3 regions of the Marinobacter sp. LQ44 genome follow, and region 3 is predicted to be linked to each of the others. Evidence: predicted binding sites of a transcription regulator. Region 3 holds the regulator's gene; each other region holds the start of a gene.

Region 1 (2,226 bases), 590 kb from region 3:
ACCCAGCGAATTCAGATTGTTTTCTTCAAGAATCCTGCGTAATCGGCTCTTCACCAGGTACTGCTTGTTGTCACCCAACAGAATGCCACAAGCGTCCTGCAGGAATGTCTTGAAGGCTTCGTATTCCTGAGGCGTAATTTCCGCTTTCATTGGATCTCTATCGTGGGTAAGTCCATGAGCCAAGGCATCAGTTCTGGTCAATAATTTCCATTACCCGCTCGGCAAGCTCGTCAGGGCTGAATTTCGCCATAAAGTCATCGGCACCGACCTTCTGAACCATCGCCCGATTAAAGACCCCGCTCAGGGACGTATGCAGCATCACATACATGCCACTCAGCGCAGGATTCTCCTTGATTCTGGTCACCAGGGTATAACCGTCCATTTCCGGCATTTCCACATCAGAAATGATCAACGACAAATGATCGCGGGCAGTGGAACCATCCCCTGTAATTTCCTTGAGATAGTTCAGTGCCTGTTTACCGTCGTTCTTTGTGACCACTTCCATGCCGATCGCGGTCAAGCAGCGCTCAATCTGGCGTCTTGCAACGGATGAGTCGTCAACCACCAGCACTGGCAAATGCCCAGGTACACGTTCGGCACTGCGAGTTTTCAGCTCTTCGGTGACATCTTCCCTGAGCGGAGAAACTTCTGCAAGAATCTTTTCTACATCTATGATTTCTACAAGTTTGTCGTCAATCTTGGTGACCGCCGTCAAATACACATCCTTGCCGGCGCCCTTGGGTGGCGGCAGGATATCTTCCCAGTTCATGTTCATGATCCGGTCGACACCGGTCACCAGAAAGCCCTGGGTTTTGCGGTTGTACTCGGTGATGATGACAAAGCTTGTTGCCAACTCTTCCTGTGGAATGCCGGCCATGCCAATAGCCATGCTCAGGTCGATGATGGGAATGGTCTCGCCACGAATATGGGACACGCCCCGAACCACCTGGCGGCTGTTAGGTATAGATGAAAGCTTGGGGCATTGCAGGACCTCTTTCACCTTAAACACGTTAATCCCGTACAACTGCCGGCCCCGCAAACGGAACAACAACAGCTCTAGCCGGTTCTGACCAACCAGCTGTGTGCGCTGGTTAACGCTGTCCAACACCCCTGCCATAACTTTCCACTCCTGGCGTGCCTTCAGTCGGCACAGAATTTGCTGAGTCACTATAGAACAGCTTGCTTACGCGAGCCTGGGCCAAAACATTGACGCCCGGTGTCCGATCAGGGTTAACGGCCTAAGTGCCGTTTTCCTTAACGGAACTCGCATAAAAATGCCTAACTGACAGCATAGGACAAAGCAGTGCAGATGCGAACCATCTTTTTAGCGACCTTTTGCCTATATATGGTGGGCCTGAATAGCGCCGCTGCGGCCACCACTGCAACTGAGATACGGGACGCCGCCGGCAGGTTTCTGGCAGCCTGGGCCGAAGAACAACGCCAGAACCAGTACGATGTCCGATTCACCGTTGGCAGCATAGACAGCCGACTGAGTCTGACGGCCTGCGAACAGCCTCTTGAAACCGCCTTTACCAATGATCCCCTGCGGACCACATCGCCATCGGTGATGGTGTCCTGTGCTGGGGAGCGCCCTTGGCGCATGTATGTTACTGCCTCGGTTGAAGTGCACGGCCCTGCCTTGGTGGCTGCTCGCCCCCTGGCCCGCGGTGAGCGCATCAGCAGTGAACTGCTGCAGGAACAGCAGGTGCAGATCAACGCCAGCCGCAGGGGTATTCTCACAGATACTGAACAAGTATCCGGCATGTTGGTGAGGCGCCCGGTTAATGCCGGATCGGTGCTCACGCCGGACCTGCTCGAAGCTCCCAATGCCGTTGAGCGGGGCGATCATGTTATCATCACCGCCAAATCCGCAGTGTTCTCGGTCAGTTCCCGAGGCAAGGCGCTGGCCAGTGCCAGTGTCGGCGAGCAAGTAATGGTTGAGAATCTGCAATCAGCACGCACGGTTCGGGCAACGGTCACGGCTCCTGGCCGGGTGGAAATTGCCATGTAACGGCAAATCCGTGCCCAGCGGCAAATTTTTTCCGTTTTATTCTAAAGGTCGGCTAAACGCTGCCGATAAACAGACATAAACTCGATTCCGCCACCTCTGAAGGTGGCCACAGGCAAGCAGGTACCCTTATGTCAGTTGACTTAAATGGAATTGGCCCCGGCCAGGTCAACACCACCAGAACCACGGCCGACAAAGCAACAGGCAGCCAGAGTGCG
Region 2 (2,226 bases), 2.2 Mb from region 3:
ACTGTTTCAGACAATTAACTCAGAAATCCACGGAGTCAGGATGTCATGCTACATGGCGCGAGGTAGAGGGCTTTCTGAAATCGGGATGCAACACCCGAGATCTGCTTGATCATGTGCCGCGCCTGGGTTTCCTCCAGTTGGCCTTGGCGGAAGGCTGACGGTGCACAGAAAAAAGGGGCCGGATAACCGACCCCTCTCTGCACTACTGCCTGTGTTATCCGGGCAGATAACGTGTCAGAACGATTTGGTCCAGCCTACCCAAACCTGCGGTTTGTCAGCGCGTGGGCTGCCGAAGGGAGAGTCGCTTTTGCTGATGTCCGCGTAATCGACGTTAAGGCTGAACTCGCCCAATTCGCTCGCATCCTTTGCAAGGCTGGCTGAGTAGTGTACGTAACTGGCATCTTCAAAGCCGGCCTTACCATCAACATCGAAATCATAGTAGCCAACGGTGAAAGACGCTGCGAAATCGTTCGCCAGTGGGAGCGAGGCAGAGCCGTAGTAGTAGATGTCGCCCTCATCGAAAACGTCTTCCTGGTTTTCGCTATGAGCAGTGTATGCTACACCGACGGCGAAGTTACCCAGCCCGATCTCGCCATAAATTTCACCGAAATCGATGTTTTCCGGGGCATCGGTGTAGGCGTAGTAGATGTAGCCGACATCATACGCGATGCCCTCCACGTCGCCCGCGAAGCCAAAGTAGAGATCCAGTTCGTGCGTGGCCTCGTCTCCAAAGTCTATCGTGGAAACCCATGTTCCGGCGTAAAGCCCGCTTGCGTCCTCGTAGTCAACGCCGCCCTGAATAGCGGAGGCACCTTCCGTCTGGGTGAGGCCCCGGAACATGTAGTTGCTCACGGCACCAATATTTGCAGACAATTCTGCGTGGGCGATACTTGGCACGGCCAGCGTCCCGAGCAGGGAAGCAGTGAGTACCGAAGCAGTCAGGTTGTATGCGTTGCGTTTCATCGGATACCTCTTGGATCGATTGTTTAACTCACGGTTGACTAAGCACAGTCGATGCCAATAAATGAAACTTATTATAAATCAAAGGCATCCGTGAATCCTCCGTTATTGCGGTTGCTGAGTTGTCCCAATGTGCACTAAGTCTGGGCGTCAGTTTTTGCGGCTGCACCAGATTGCACCACGGAGTGGTGCGTCAGCTATGGCAGGCTCAGAAGCGCTGTTGCCACGCTGAAGTAAATCAGCACGCCGCTGACATCGGCAATGGTGGTAATCAGCGGTGTACTGGCCGTAGCCGGGTCAAACTTCAGCTTATCCAGTAGGAAAGGCAGCAGCATTCCAATGAGGCTGCCCACCATCACCACAGCGATCATGGTCACCGCCACCGCGAAGGCAATGTCCGGCCCGGCCCTCATAAAGCCAACCACCATTACGGCGGCAGCCATGGTGACCCCCCAGGGCACTGGCTACCAGGGTTTCTTTGCCCAACAACTTCCCCCAGTCGGCGACTGTGACATCACCGGTAGCCATACTCCGTACCATAAGCGTGGCTGACTGTGCCCCCGGCATTACCGGCGCTGGCGACAAGAAGCGGCATGAAGAACAGCAAGGCAATGTGCTCGAAAATGATGTCTTCAAAATAGGCGATACCCGCGCCGGTAAAGATGTTGGCAAACACCAGAATCACCAACCATTGCACCCGCGAGCGGTAGAGCGAGAAGGGTGTTGCATCCCTCAGGCCGGTTTCCAGTTTGCCCACCGTGGCTCCTTTGTGGATGTCTTCGGTGGCTTCTTCTTCCGCTACGTCCATGGCGTCATCGTAGGTGACGATGCCCACCAGCCGTTCGTCCTGATCCAGGATTGGCAGTGCCAGCAAGTCGTAGCGTGATATCAGTCGGGCCACTTCTTCCTGGGGAGTGTCGGTGCTGGCGGTTCTCATCCAGCAGGTTGAAGAAGTCGGCCCGCTCATCCGAGGGCATGGCGGTTACCAGCTCAGCCAGATCCCGGGTGGGCAGGAGTTCGGCAATCAACGTTTGGGTGTTGAGGCCGATGTATCCGAATACCTTGGCGCTGTGTTCCGTTGTCAGGGCCCGGAGCAGGCGAACGCCTTCTCCGTTATCCGGATGTTCCTCTACAAACTCCGCGAGGTCGGCGGCATTGAACGTGGCGGCCGCAGCCTGAATCTGCGCCTGATCATCGGTCGCGATGGCCTCAAAGAGGGGCTGATAGAATTCGGAGTCCAGGTATGACATTCGTTACCTTACTCTT
Region 3 (2,226 bases):
AAACTCGGCAAAGAACTTGCTTATACTGACACCAGTGAGCGGCAAGTAACCAGCGTACAACAATTTTTTTGCCTGACAGCAGGCAAGGTCACTACCGGGACACCCTTGATTTATGGATCTTGAGCCATGGTTATGAAAGCCTCATTACAGCTTAAGATGGGCCAGAGTCTGACCATGACGCCCCAGCTGCAACAGGCCATTCGCCTGCTTCAGCTTTCCACCCTCGACCTCCAGCAGGAAATCCAGCAGGCACTGGAGTCAAACCCGATGCTGGAAACCTCCGAGGATGACGAGCAGTCTGACACCCCTGATACGGACTCCGATACCCGGGACGAGCACAAAGACCGGGATTCCGACCACGATGAACCGGCCACCGAGACCGCCTCTGACTGGGATGAAAATGAAAACGGCCCTGACTGGTCTTCAGAAACCGACATACCGGATAACATCCCCGACGACCTGCCCGTAGACACCGCCTGGGACGATATCTACCAGTCTGCACCGGCGCCAGCCAGCAAAGGCGAAGACGAGAACGAATCGGATTTCGAAACCCGCAATTCGCCGGCAGAAACCCTCCAGGACCACCTGGAATGGCAACTCAACCTGACCCCCATGAGCGAACGTGACCAGGCCATCGCCCACGCCCTGATGGACGCAGTGGACGAACGCGGTTACCTGACCTCACCGATTGAGGAAATCCATTCCGGCCTGCAGGATGAAACCGAAGAAGACCCCCTGGAACTGGACGAAGTGGAAGCGGTTCTGCACCGGCTACAACATTTCGACCCGCCGGGTGTGTTTGCCCGCGACCTGCAGGAATGCCTGCTGATTCAGCTCAACCAGTTGCCACCAGATACTCCCTGGCTTCGACAGGCCCGCTTGGTGGTTACCCAGTTCCTGCATCTGCTGGGCAACCGGGATTACGCGCAACTGCTGCGCCGCAGCAGACTCAAGGAAGATCAGCTGCGCGAGGTTCTGGCCCTGATTACCAGCCTCAACCCCCGCCCGGGCGACGTGGTGGACCGGGCAGAGCCGGATTACGTGATACCGGACGTCATCGTACGAAAACACGAAGGCCGGTGGCGAGTTGAGCTCAACCCGGAGATCGCCCCGAGGATTCGGGTCAATGCCAGCTACGCATCGCTGATCCGCCGCGCGGATAGCAGTGCTGATAACACCTACCTGCGGGATCAACTGCAGGAGGCCAAGTGGTTCATTAAAAGCCTGCAAAGCCGCAACGAAACCCTGCTGAAAGTCGCCACCCGGATTGTTGAGCACCAACAGGGTTTCCTGGACCAGGGGGAGGAAGCAATGAAACCGCTGATCCTCTCCGACATTGCGCAGGCCGTGGAAATGCACGAATCCACCATTTCACGGGTCACCACACAAAAGTATATGCACACACCCCGCGGTATCTTCGAGCTGAAGTACTTTTTCTCCAGCCACGTCAGTACCGCTGAGGGTGGAGAATGTTCCTCCACCGCAATACGTGCGATGATCAAGAAACTGATTTCAGAAGAAACTCCAAAAAAGCCGTTGAGCGACAGCAAGATTGCAGCCATGCTTGGAGATCAGGGCATCAATGTGGCCCGGCGCACCGTTGCCAAATACCGGGAGGCCATGCACATTCCTCCTTCAAACGAGCGCAAACGACTGGTTTAATGTTTTTGCCGGTGCACGAAGCACCGGACACGCAGCCCGGTGGCAACACCGGCATGATGACAACAGGAGACGCCTATGCAACTCAACATTTCAGGCCATCACGTAGAACTGACCCCTGCACTGAAGGATTACGTCAACACCAAGTTCGAGAAGCTGGAGCGTCACTTTGACCACATCAGCAACTGTCAGGTGACGCTGGAAGTTGAGAAGGTACGTCAGATGGCCGAAGCCACCCTGCATGTCATCGGTGGCGAGATCCACGCAAAGGCAGAAAGCGAGGACATGTACGCCGCGATTGATTCGCTGGTGGACAAACTGGATCGCCAGATCCTCAAGCACAAAGAAAAGAATGTAGACCGGATGCACGGCAACGGCTGAGCGCGCCCTTCGCGCCGCCTTACCGGGTGTTTCAATGATACGAGCTGCGGCGGGGAATACCGGCCGCAGCCTTTTTTTTACGGAATCACAGTCGATCCATGAGCGATACATCCCTGACCATCGACAACATTCTGGCTCCCGAACTGACGCTGTGCCGAGTGCCAGCCTCCAGTAAGAAGCGGGTAC

What was found. The regulator sigma-54, encoded in region 3, starts transcription at its own class of promoters, with help from an activator protein. The targets are predictions, from matches to a motif close to ANTGGCATNNANNTTGCTNT.
Region 1: a site for sigma-54 is predicted at 1,144-1,163, ahead of flgA (flagellar basal body P-ring formation chaperone FlgA). Genes of this name have one in related genera too.
Region 2: a site for sigma-54 is predicted at 1,003-1,022, ahead of ASQ50_RS14950 (TorF family putative porin). Genes of this name have one in related genera too.

Annotation. Positions count from the first base shown of each region.
Region 1 is NZ_CP014754.1:448,095-450,320, forward strand. Features, by position in the region: gene ASQ50_RS02120 (CheR family methyltransferase) at 1-150, opposite strand, end outside; gene ASQ50_RS02125 (chemotaxis protein CheV) at 188-1,117, opposite strand; gene flgA (flagellar basal body P-ring formation chaperone FlgA) at 1,310-2,011, shown strand; gene flgM (flagellar biosynthesis anti-sigma factor FlgM) at 2,140-2,226, shown strand, end outside.
Region 2 is NZ_CP014754.1:3,250,134-3,252,359, forward strand. Features, by position in the region: gene ASQ50_RS14945 (CYTH domain-containing protein) at 1-158, shown strand, start outside; gene ASQ50_RS14950 (TorF family putative porin) at 235-963, opposite strand; gene ASQ50_RS21490 (magnesium transporter) at 1,158-1,403, opposite strand; gene ASQ50_RS21495 (CBS domain-containing protein) at 1,475-1,897, opposite strand; partial or broken gene ASQ50_RS21825 (magnesium transporter MgtE N-terminal domain-containing protein) at 1,938-2,210, opposite strand; gene ASQ50_RS14970 (potassium channel protein) at 2,219-2,226, opposite strand, start outside.
Region 3 is NZ_CP014754.1:1,042,455-1,044,680, forward strand. Features, by position in the region: gene ASQ50_RS04870 (RNA polymerase factor sigma-54) at 133-1,662, shown strand; gene hpf (ribosome hibernation promoting factor) at 1,738-2,040, shown strand; gene ptsN (PTS IIA-like nitrogen regulatory protein PtsN) at 2,139-2,226, shown strand, end outside.